DNA from 3 places in the Streptomyces sp. NPDC015139 genome. Region 1 is predicted to be linked to each of the others. Evidence: riboswitches for the same ligand, from Rfam matches in the RefSeq annotation. Region 1 holds a riboswitch; each other region holds the start of a gene.
The links. Region 1 has a riboswitch for S-adenosylmethionine ahead of ACF08B_RS01645 (amino acid ABC transporter permease). Riboswitches for the same ligand answer to the same signal wherever they lie in the genome.
Positions count from the first base shown of each region.

Region 1 (3,876 bases):
CGGCGGCCAGTGCGGGCATCACCTGGGCGTCCTGCGGGTAGCGCACTCCGCCCGCCAGACCGGGGGCCAAGTGGGGCTCCAGTGCCGGCAGTTCATCCGGCCCGACCGGCTCGGCCGTGACGCCGGCGGCACGCTGGCCCCCGGCGAAGCCGGCCAGCGCCGACAGGGCGTCCGGCGTCGAGGCGACCACCAGGCCGCCCTTCGGCTCGTACTCGATCGCCCGGCCCAGCTCCTCGGCCAGCTCGGTCCACAACCCGGCGGACAGCAGGGCCAGTTCGAGCTCCGGTCCCGGTTCCTTGTCGGAGACGAGCAGGTTGCCCTCGCCCGCGCCGGTGGTGCCGCCGGCCACCGGGCCCCGGTCCACCACCCGAACGTCGAGGCCGGCGCGCGCGGCGTACAGCGCACAGGCCGCGCCCACCATTCCGGCTCCGACGACCACGACATCGCAGGTCAGTCGCTTCGCCACATCAGTACTATGTCACATGTCTCTCTCCCTGAGGAGTCCCCGGGTCCCTTCCCGGCCGCCGTGTCGACCCGCCCGGAGTCCCAGGCGTGGACGCCCCCTTGACGTCGTACGGAGCCGGATCGACACTCCAGGGAGGGAATCCTAGTGAACAGGTAGGAAATCATGGCGCGCCTCGAGACGGTCACCGGCCGAGCAGGCCGCACGCCGTTCCGCGCCCCCCTGCTCACCTCCCGCCTGCACATCGATCTGCTGCGCGTCTGCAGCGCCATCAGCGGCCGGCGCTGAGCCGGGCCCCTCGCCCGCACCGCACGAACCGCCCGCCGGTGCGCCCTTCCGCACGCCCAACGACCAGGGGAGACGCATGTCCACCAGTCCGCTCGCCGCCGTCCCGGACGTCCACCGCAGCGCCCCCGCCTTCCGCGGCCGGATCGGCCGGGACGCCCGCAGCGGCCACTACGCCGTGCCGCACCGCTACCGGCTCCATCTCTCGACCGCCTGTCCCGACGGGCTGCGCCTCGCCGTCGGCCACAGCCTCCTGGCCCTGGACGGCAGTTGTCCCGTCACCCCGCTGCCCGCGGTGCCCGACCGTCCCGACGGCGGCCACGCGGCGCTGCTGCCGCTGTACGAGGCGAGCGCCCACCACTACACCGGCCCCGCCCTCGCGCCCGTGCTCAGCGACGACTGGTCCGGACGCATCGTCAGCACCCACGCCCGCGACATCCTGCGCGACCTCGACCGCTTCGCGTACGACGGCGGCACCTGTCTGTACCCGTGCGGAACGGAGTCCGTGATCGAGGCCGTCGAGCGGATGTGCACCGAGGGCATCGAGGGGGCCGCCCAGAGCGCCGGACGGGCCGGAACGGACCCGGCGGAACGGGCCGCCGCCCTGGAAATCCTGCTCGGCGCCCTCGGCCGGCTGGAGCGGCGGCTGCTCGACGCGGAGTACCTGGTCGGCGACCGGCTCACCGCGGCCGACGTCGAGCTGTGGGTGACCCTGGTCCAGCTCGACACCGTGCACCGCTGCCACCTCGACGCCTCCGCGGTCCACCGGATCACCGGCCACCACGCCCTGTGGGCCTACGCCCGCCGCCTGACCGCCCGTCACGCCTTCGGCCGGCACGTCGACCTCGACGGCATCTCCCGCCGCCACCACGGCCGTTGCCGGGGCCTGGAGTCGGCCGGGGCGGCCGTCCAGATCCTGGACTGGGCCGGTCACGCGGCCGACGCTCCGGACGCTTCCCGCAGGTGAGAACGGGCGCCCGGCGTCCACTTCGCGGACGGCCGTTGACATTCCCGCAGCCGACTGCCTTACTTTCCGCTCAGAACGGTCATGAGCGTCAGCGCCAAGCCCTGGCTCGCTGACCGGCAACCCTCGCACCGCGGTGGGGTGCCCCAGGTGACGACCGGACCGGACGACGTTCTCGGTAAGCGCGAGGCCCACGGGCCCGGACAGTGACAGGTGACGCCATGTACGCAAACCCCAGGACGGCCCCGAGCCGCCCCCGGGGCTGCGTACCGTCCGCCCAGCTCCTGGTCGCCGACCGCGCCGTCGATCTGCTCCGCGTCAGCAGCGCACTGTGTACCGCACCGGGCTCTGCCCGCTGTCGGGGCTGACCTCCCGCTTCTCGGCCCCCGCGTTCCATGGGCACACCGTCCGTCCGGTGTGCCGTCGCCCGCCCGGTTCCCGGTCCCGCGCGTACCCGTGTGCCCTCCCGTGCCCCAGTGCCGTAGTGCCGCACACCCGCCCGCCGCCGTCCGGGGCCGTCCGACACCCAGCCGGAGCCCGCCATGAGCGAACCCCCAGGCGCCGCCCTCTCTCTCGCCGAGGCGCCATCGTCCGACATACCGTCAGAACAACGCACCGCACAGCACGTTCAGCCGCTGCGCCGCCCCGGCCGCTGGATCCTCACCGCGATCGTCCTCGTGCTGGTCGCGCAGATCCTGCACGGACTGGTGACGAACCCCTTCTACCAGTGGGACCGCTTCCGCTACTGGTTCCTGCGCCCGACCGTGCTGGACGGCCTCGGTGTCACCCTCGAAGTCGCCGCGCTCAGCGCCGTACTGGGACTGGCCGGCGGCATCCTGCTGGCACTCGCCAGAGTGTCCGCAAGCCCGGTGCTGCGCGCCGTCAGCTGGACGTACACCTGGCTGTTCCGCTCGATCCCGCTGATCGTGGTGCTGATCTTCCTGTACAACTTCGGCGCCCTGTACCGCACGTTGAGCCTCGGCGTGCCGTTCGGCCCCGCCTTCGTCACCTTCGACGAGTCGAAGCTGGCCACCGACCTGGCGATCGCCGTCGTGGGGCTCAGTCTCAACGAGGCGGCGTACGCGGCCGAGGTGGTGCGCGGCGGCCTGCTCTCCGTCGACCAGGGACAGCACGAGGCGGCCGCCGCGCTCGGACTGCCCAAGGGCTACCGGTTCCGCAGGATCGTCTTCCCGCAGGCCCTCAGGTCCATCACCCCGAACTACGTCAACCAGCTCATCGGCCTCGTCAAGAGCACGTCCCTGGTGTTCTACGTGTCCCTGCTCGACCTGTTCGGGTCCGTGCAGTCGATGGGCAACACCTACCCCGGCGACATCGTGCCGCTGCTGCTGGTCGCCACCGTCTGGTACCTGATCCTGACCAGCGTCGTGTCCGTCGTCCAGTTCTACGTCGAGCGGTACTACGCCCGCGGTGCCACGCGCACCCTGCCGCCGACCCCGTTCCAGAAGGCCCGGGCCGGACTCACCGACCTGCGGGCCCGGCTGCGCAGGGAGGCCGCCGTATGACGAGCGCACCCGCCTTCGAGAAGGCCGCCCCCGTCGCGCTGGAGGTGCACGACGTCCACAAGTGGTACGGCACCCACCGCGTCCTCGACGGCATCGACCTGACCATCCGCCCCGGCGAGGTCACCGTGATCCTCGGCCCGTCCGGCTCCGGCAAGTCGACCCTGCTCAGGGTCATGAACCACCTGGAGAAGCCCGAGATCGGCCACGTCAGCGTCGGCGGCGAGCCGATCGGCGTGAAGCGTCAGGGGCAGCACCTGAAGGAGCTCGGCGAACGCGCCATCCTGGCGCAGCGCAGCCGGATCGGTTTCGTCTTCCAGAACTTCAACCTCTTCCCGCACCTGACGGTCCTCGACAACGTCGCCGCGGCCCCCGCCGCCACCGGCAGGCTGACCAGGCCGGCAGCCCGGGAGCTCGCCCGGGAACTCCTCGAACGGGTGGGGCTCGGCGACCGGACCGGCGCCTACCCGCGCCGGCTGTCCGGCGGGCAGCAGCAGCGCGTCGCCATCGCCCGCGCCCTCGCCCTGCGCCCCGGGGTCATCCTCTTCGACGAACCGACCTCGGCGCTCGACCCCGAACTCGTCGGCGAGGTACTGGCCGTCATCAAGGACCTGGCGACCAGCGGCACCACGCTCGTCATCGTC
Region 1 covers NZ_JBIBUW010000001.1:351,637-355,512, forward strand. Annotated here, with positions in the region: gene ACF08B_RS01630 (NAD(P)/FAD-dependent oxidoreductase) at 1-466, opposite strand, end outside; gene ACF08B_RS01635 (putative leader peptide) at 629-751, shown strand; gene ACF08B_RS01640 (glutathione S-transferase C-terminal domain-containing protein) at 828-1,715, shown strand; SAM riboswitch class IV at 1,793-1,903, shown strand; gene ACF08B_RS01645 (amino acid ABC transporter permease) at 2,255-3,235, shown strand; gene ACF08B_RS01650 (amino acid ABC transporter ATP-binding protein) at 3,232-3,876, shown strand, end outside.

Region 2 (3,876 bases), on a different contig from region 1:
GGGGCGGGCGGGGACAGGTACTCGACGCCGCTGGGGCGGTCGTCGTGCGCCGGGCCGGGGCCGGCGGACGGGCCGTACCAGCCGGGGCGGACGGCGGCGCGCAGGGCATGCGGGGTGAACCCGGCGGCCGCCACCACCTCCGACGGCGTCGGGCGCTCCAGCGGGTCCTCCCGCAGACAGGCCGCCACCAGCGGTCGTACCGCCTCCGGTACGCCGGACAGGTCGAAGTCGCGGGTCAGGATGCGCAGCAGGATCACCGAGTCCTGACCCTCCCCGAAGGGCTCGCGGCCGGCCGCCGCGTGGGCGAGGACCGCGCCGAGGGAGAAGACGTCGCTGGGCGGGCCGACCTGCCCGCCGTTGCGGATCTGCTCCGGCGAGACGTAGCCGACCGAGCCGACGACCGCGCCGGTCCGGGTCAGCGCGGTCGCCTCCAGGGCCCGCACGATCCCGAAGTCGATGACTCGGGGCCCGTCCGGGGCGAGCAGGATGTTGGACGGCTTCAGGTCCCGGTGGATCAGGCCCTTGGCGTGGATGGCGGCCAGCGCCTCGGCGAGCGCCGCGGCGAGCACGCGGACCGCAGGCTCGGGCAGCGCCCCGTGGTCCAGGACGGCGTCCCGCAGATTCGGGCCCGGCACGAACTCCGTCGCCATCCACGGCCGTTCGGCCTCCGTGTCGGCGTCGACGACCCGGGCCGTGAAGGTGCCCTCGCCGCCGACGGTCCGCGCGGCACGCACCTCGTGCCGGAACCGCGCCCGGAAGGTGCGGTCCTCGGCGTGCTCGTGGCGTACGACCTTCACCGCGAGCCGGAGGCCGGTGCGGGACTCGGCGAGGTAGACCTCGCCCATGCCGCCGGACCCGAGTCGGCGCAGGACTTCGTACGGGCCGATCCGTGCCGGGCCGGTTGCGCGCGACTGCACTTCGCACTCTCCCCCGATCGAACTGCTGTCGGGGGGAGTCTATTTGGCCCCGTGGAGCGTCACACCGCCGGGACGCAGCGGCCGTCCTCCGTGCGGTACCGCCACTTCGCGCCGTCGCGGACCAGCTCCTTCACGGCGGTCACGAACCGCGCCACGTGCTCGTCCGGGGTGCCCGCCCCGAAGCTCACGCGGATGGCGTTCAGGGACTTCTCCCCCGGAGCCGCCTCGGGGGCGCCGCACTCGCCCTGGGTCTGCGGGTCGCTGCCCAGCAGGGTGCGGACCAGCGGGTGGGCGCAGAAGAGGCCGTCGCGGACGCCGATGCCGTACTCGGCGGACAGGGCCGCGGCGAAGTGGGAGCTGTTCCAGCCCTCGACCACGAAGGAGATGACACCGACGCGCGGGGCGTCGTCGCCGAAGAGGGACAGGATCCGCACCTCGGGCACCTCGGCGAGGCCCTCGCGGACCGTGCGGACGAGGTGCTGCTCGCGGGCGACGAGGGTGTCCCAGCCGGCCTCGGTGAGCGCCTTGCAGGCCGAGGCGATGGAGTAGGCGCCGATGACGTTCGGGGAGCCGGCCTCGTGACGGGCGGCGCTGTCGTGCCACTCCACGTCCACTCCCCCGTCGGTGCGCCGGGTGACCTTGCGGCTGGCGCCACCGCCCGCGAGGTACGGCTCCGCCGCCCGCAGCCAGTCGGCGCGGCCGGCCAGCACACCGGCGCCGAAGGGGGCGTACAGCTTGTGTCCGGAGAAGGCGACCCAGTCGACGTCCAGTTCGCGGATGTCCACCGGGTGGTGCGGGGCGAGCTGCGCGGCGTCGAGGACGATGCGGGCGCCGTGCGCGTGGGCGGCGGCGGCCAGCTCGCGCACCGGCCACAGCTCACCGGTGACGTTGGAGGCGCCGGTGACGCAGACCAGGGCCGGGCCGTGCGGGTCGCGGTCGGCGAGGGCCCGCTCCAGGGTCTCGACGGCCTGGCGGGGGGTGCGCGGCGCGTCGAGGAAGCTGACCCGGGCGTCCTGCCAGGGCAGCAGGGAGGCGTGGTGCTCGGTCTCGAAGACGAAGACCTGGCAGTCGGCGGGCAGGGCGCGGGCCAGCAGGTTCAGCGAGTCGGTGGTCGACCGGGTGAACACCACCTGGTCGTCCTGGCGGCAGCCGAGGAAGGCGGCGACGGCCTTGCGGGCGTTCTCGAACAGGTCGGTGGAGAGCTGGGAGAGGTAGCCGGCGCCGCGGTGGACACTGCCGTAGTACGGCGCGTAGGCGGCGACGTCGTCCCAGACGCGCTGGAGCGCGGGGGCGCTGGCCGCGTAGTCCAGCGCGGCGTAGGCGACTTCGCCGCCCGTCACGAGAGGAACGGTGACATCCCGCCCCAGAACGGGCAACGGTGCACAAACGGTCTGGTCGGCGGCAGCGGTGGAGACGGACATGGGTGAACTCCCGTGGGCAAGGGGGCATCGCCGCGCGAGCGGACACGGCTCGAGCGCGGTGAAGGGTGAAAGGGGATGCGGAGGCGGGGCTCTGCGGCCCTATCGCATTCGCTTGCTCACGGAAGGCTCCTCGGACGACCAGGACCCCTGGTGTGCGAGGGGTCCGCGCTTGCCGTGGACCTTGCTGTCCACGGCCTGGTCTTCACCCGGGGCACCCCGCCACGGACGGAGGGTTGCCGGACAGTCGGCCGGGGCCTCATGACTGTCACTCATGACCTGGTCCAACATCCTGCCACACGGTCCTCGGCGCGCAAGGCGCGGTCCACCATGCGGACCGCGCCCCGTCTTCGCGCCGGCCGGGCTCAGGCGTTGCTGGCGGCCACCCACCGCTCCAGCGACCGCTTGGCCGCGCCCGAGTCGATCGACTCCCGGGCCTCGGCCATGCCGGCGCGCAGCTGGTCGGCGAGGGGCGCGTCCGTCGGCCGGAGCGCGGCGAGCGCGGCGGCCGAGTTCAGCAGCACCGCGTCCCGCACCGGGCCCTGCTCGCCGTCCAGCAGCCGACGGGCCACCGCCGCGTTGTAGACGGCGTCGGCGCCGCGCAGGGCCTCCACGGGGACCAGCTCGATGCCGACGTCACGGGGGTCGAACGTCTCCTCCGCGACCTTGCCGTCCCGGACCACCCACACCTTGGAGGTGGCGGTGACGGTCAGCTCGTCCAGGCCGTCGTCGCCGCGGAAGACCAGGGCGGAATTGCCGCGCTCGGCGAGGACACCGGCGACGATCGGCGCCATCCGCGGGTCGGCGACCCCGACGGCCTGGGCGCGTACCTTGGCCGGGTTGGTCAGCGGACCGAGCACGTTGAACGTCGTCCGGATGCCCAACTGCCCGCGCGCCGCGGCCACGTGGCGCAGCGAGGGGTGGAACTTCACCGCGAAGCAGATGGTGATGCCGGCTTCCTGGGCGACCTCGGCGACCCGCTTCGGGGTCAGGTTCAGGTTGATGCCGAGCTTCTCCAGGACGTCGGAGGAGCCGGAGGCGGAGGACGCGGCACGGTTGCCGTGCTTGACGACCTGCGCGCCGGTGCCGGCGACGACGATCGCGGACATGGTGGAGATGTTCACCGTCTTGGCGCCGTCGCCGCCGGTGCCGACGATGTCGACGGCCGGGCCGGGCACCTCGATCACGTTGGCGTGCTCGTACATCGTCCGGACGAGTCCGGTGATCTCCTGGACCGTCTCGCCCTTGGCCCGCAGCGCGACCATGAATCCGGCGATCTGCGCGTCGGTCGCCTCGCCGCGCATGATCAGGTCCATCGCCCACGCGGTCTCGTCGGCGGAGAGGTCACGGCCGTCGAGCAGCCCGTTCAGCAGGGCGGGCCAGGAACGGCCCGCCGCGGTGTCGCCTCCAGCGGGGGTCACAGCGCTCATCAGCCGCTCCTCGTACACAGTCCTGCCAGGTCGTACACCACCCTATCCAGCCCGGAGCACGGCGAAGGGCCCCGTCCGCAACCCGGACGGGGCCCTTCGTCGTGGCGTGGC
Region 2 covers NZ_JBIBUW010000005.1:135,708-139,583, reverse strand. Annotated here, with positions in the region: gene ACF08B_RS15555 (PQQ-binding-like beta-propeller repeat protein) at 1-917, opposite strand, end outside; gene ACF08B_RS15550 (aminotransferase class V-fold PLP-dependent enzyme) at 977-2,338, opposite strand; SAM riboswitch class IV at 2,499-2,615, opposite strand; gene trpD (anthranilate phosphoribosyltransferase) at 2,701-3,765, opposite strand.
Region 2: linked by a shared signal. The riboswitch ahead of ACF08B_RS15550 (aminotransferase class V-fold PLP-dependent enzyme) and the one ahead of ACF08B_RS01645 (amino acid ABC transporter permease) in region 1 are both predicted to bind S-adenosylmethionine.

Region 3 (3,876 bases), on a different contig from region 1:
CGCTGGCCCTCTTCCAGGGTGCGGTAGCCGTCCATCTGAATGGCGCTGTAATGGACGAATACGTCCGCACCACCGTCGACCGCGATGAAGCCGTACCCCTTCTCCGCGTTGAACCACTTGACGGTGCCCTGAGCCATGCCTAACTCCCCTATTACTGGCCCTTGCACAGATCCACACTTCGCGGACCCGGGTCAGACCTCACCCCCCATGGGACGGGGGCGTGCGCCGGAACGCGTCGACCGCGGCTGAATGTATCTGTCCAACTGCCGTCTGCAACAGGTCAATCGGACGAGAATTCTGGACGGGGACGGTCCGGAATCTGCCGAGAATTCGCCCGAATTCAGGGCAAGTCGGGCCCCATAAAAGGAGCAAAAGCCGCATAAAGCCCGCGTAGTTTGGCTACTTCTTGTCGGGCCTGCGGCATGAATGCAGGGCTCGTGACCCGAAGGCCACGACCGTGTTCCCCAACTGTACCGCGCTCAATCACGCAGAATTGCCCCCTCCGCTTCTCTCACGGAGGGGGCAATCCGATGAACAATGCGTTACCGCTGTTACCGAAGGTAATGATCGGTCATCCGGTCAGCAGCCGCCGGCCACCGCGGGAATGATCGAGACACCCGCGCCGTCGGGCGTGGCCGTCTGCAGGCCCTGCTCGAAACGCACGTCGTCGTCGTTGACGTAGACGTTCACGAAACGGCGCAGCCTGCCCTGGTCGTCCAGCACCCGGGCGGCGATTCCGGTGTGGTTCTTCTCCAGGCTCTCGATGACCTCGGCGAGGGTCACCCCCTCGGCGCTGACCTCGGCCTGGCCGCCGGTGTAGGTGCGCAGGATGGTCGGGATGCGAACGGTCACGCTCATGCGAGGCCAGCCTCTCGGAAGGAGTCCAGGGTCGGGCGGATGGTGGCGCTGAGGCCGGTGCCGGCCACCGCGTCGAGGGTCTTCAGGCCGTCGCCGGTGTTGAGGACGACCGTGGTCTTCGCCGGGTCCAGCAGGCCGTCCTTGAGCAGCTTGCGGGTGACGCCGACGGTCACGCCGCCCGCCGTCTCCGCGAAGATGCCCTCGGTGCGGGCGAGCAGCTTGATGGCGTCGACGACCTCGGCGTCCGTCACGTCCTCCACGGCGCCGCCGGTGCGGCGCGCGATGTCGAGGACGTAGGGGCCGTCGGCCGGGTTGCCGATGGCCAGCGACTTGGCGATGGTGTTCGGCTTCTGCGGGCGGACCACGTCGTGGCCGGCCTTGAAGGCGGTGGACACCGGGGAGCAGCCCTCGGCCTGTGCGCCGAAGATCCTGTACGGCCTGTCCTCGACCAGACCGAGCTTGATCAGCTCCTGGAGACCCTTGTCGATCTTCGTGAGCTGGGAGCCCGAGGCGATCGGGACCACGATCTGGTCCGGGAGGCGCCAGCCGAGCTGCTCGCAGATCTCGTAGGCGAGGGTCTTGGAGCCCTCCGCGTAGTACGGCCGCAGGTTGACGTTGACGAAGCCCCAGCCCTCGCCGGCCGGGTCGCCGATCAGCTCGGAGCAGAAGCGGTTCACGTCGTCGTAGTTGCCCTCGATGCCGACGAGCTCACCGCCGTACACCGCGGCCATCACGACCTTGCCCTGCTCCAGGTCGTGCGGGATGAACACGCAGGAGCGGAAGCCGGCCCGGGCGGCGGCGGCGCCGACGGCGCCGGCCAGGTTGCCCGTGGAGGAGCAGGAGAGCGTGGTGAAGCCGAACGCGCGGGCGGCCTCCAGGGCCTGGGCGACGACCCGGTCCTTGAAGGAGTGCGTCGGGTTGCCGGAGTCGTCCTTCACGAACAGGCCGCCGGTGACGCCGAGCTCGCGGGCGAGGTTGTCGGCCTTGACGAGCTTCGTCCAGCCCGGGTTGAGGTTCGGCTTGTCGGCCACGTCGGCGGGGACGGGCAGCAGCGGCGCGTAACGCCAGATGTTCGCGGGGCCCGCTTCGATGCGCCGGCGCAGTTCCTCGGTGTCGTACGCGGAGAAGTCGTAGGCGATCTCCAGCGGGCCGAAACACTCCTCGCAGGCGAAGACCGGCCCGAGGGGTACCCGGTGTCCGCATTCGCGACAGCTGAGGGCAGCGGCGGGACCGAGGTCGACGGCGGGATTGCTGGTGCTTGCGACAGTCTGCACAGCCATGGAGGCGAGGCCCTTTCTCCTCATCTTCCTCACGACGCACTTCGCCGTGAGACGGATTTGGCACCTTCCCTAGCCGGGAGCCTCGCGGAGACGATCAGAACTGATCTACGAGTACCGACTGGAGGGTTGCCGGGGCTTCATCGGGCCGTTTCCCTCTGCCCCTCTGGATGAGCGGTATGTGGTTGTCGACGCCGGTGACCCCCGACATGCGATGGTCATCGGCGTTGCTCAAGACTGTAACCGAAGGCCAGGACAGTTGAGATAGTCGTCCGAAGCGCGAGACAACGTGAGGAGCCGCAGACCGTGCTGGAAGAAGTCGAGCGCTGGCTGGCCACCCGCTCCTGGTCCGTGGCCGACCGCCCGCTCCACCGGATCCTGGCCGCCAAGCAGCGGACGGGTCAGACGGTCAGCGTCGTGCTGCCCGCGCTCGACGAGGAGGAGACGGTCGGCGACATCGTCGCGGTGATCCGTCACGACCTCGTCGAGCAGGTACCGCTCGTCGACGAGATCGTCGTGGTCGACTCCGGCTCCACCGACCGCACCTCCGAGGTCGCCGCGGCGGCGGGCGCCCGGGTCGTCCACCGCGACGACATCCTGCCCCGCCTGCCGGCCGTCCCCGGCAAGGGCGAGGTGCTGTGGCGCTCGCTGCTGGTGACCGGCGGGGACATCCTCTGCTTCATCGACGCGGACCTGCGCGAGTTCTCCTCCGACTTCGTCTCCGGGATCGTCGGCCCGCTGCTCACCGACCCCGGGGTGGATCTCGTCAAGGGCATGTACGACCGCCCGCTCGGGGGCGCCGCCGGGCAGGGCGGCCGGGTCACCGAGCTGATGGCCCGCCCGCTGCTGAACATGCACTGGCCGCAGCTGGCGGGCTTCGTGCAGCCGCTCGGCGGCGAGTACGCGGCCCGCCGCTCGCTGCTGGAGCGGCTGCCGTTCCCCGTCGGCTACGGCGTGGAGCTGGGGATGCTGGTGGACGCCCTGCACCTGGTGGGTCTGGACGCGCTGGCCCAGGTGGACGTCGGGGTGCGCAAGCACCGCCACCAGGACGGCCAGGCACTGGGCCGCATGGCCGCCGCCATCTACCGCACCGCCCAGCTCCGGCTGGCCCGGGGGCACCTGGTGCGGCCCTCCCTGACCCAGTTCGAGCGGGGCGAGGACGGTTTCCAGCCGCGCACCTATTCGGTGGACACCGAGGAACGGCCCCCGATGGTGGAGGTCGCCGAGTACACGGCACGCCGGGTGGCCTGAGCGGGGCCGGCCGTGCGGGCACGCCGGAAGAACGGCCGTATACGGCCCCCTTCCGGGGCGGAGCGTACGTTTGAGCGTTTCCGGGCCGGGCTAGGTTGAGGCGTATGGCTTCCACGCACGGCGCTGAGGTGCTGGTCGCGTCCAATCGCGGCCCGGTTTCGTACACGGTGGACGACGACTCGGGCGGGTCGCTGCGCGCCAGGCGCGGCGGCGGCGGGCTGGTCTCCGGGCTGTCGGCCATCGGGCCGGACACGAACGCGGTGTGGGTGTGCGCCGCGCTCGGCGACGGCGACCGGGAGGCCGTACGCCGCGCGGACGGCGGACTCCTGCCCACCGAGGACACCGGCGGCCAGCGGGTGCGGATGCTCGACATCGACGCCCAGGTGCACGCGGACGCCTACAACGGCATCGCCAACTCGGTGCTCTGGTTCGTCCACCACATGCTCTACCAGACCCCGCTGGAGCCGGTCTTCGACGCCTCTTTCCGGCG
Region 3 covers NZ_JBIBUW010000002.1:348,249-352,124, forward strand. Annotated here, with positions in the region: gene ACF08B_RS06060 (cold-shock protein) at 1-137, opposite strand, end outside; gene ACF08B_RS06065 (MoaD/ThiS family protein) at 580-858, opposite strand; gene thrC (threonine synthase) at 855-2,138, opposite strand; SAM riboswitch class I at 2,156-2,312, opposite strand; gene ACF08B_RS06075 (glucosyl-3-phosphoglycerate synthase) at 2,442-3,386, shown strand; gene ACF08B_RS06080 (trehalose-6-phosphate synthase) at 3,491-3,876, shown strand, end outside.
Region 3: linked by a shared signal. The riboswitch ahead of thrC (threonine synthase) and the one ahead of ACF08B_RS01645 (amino acid ABC transporter permease) in region 1 are both predicted to bind S-adenosylmethionine.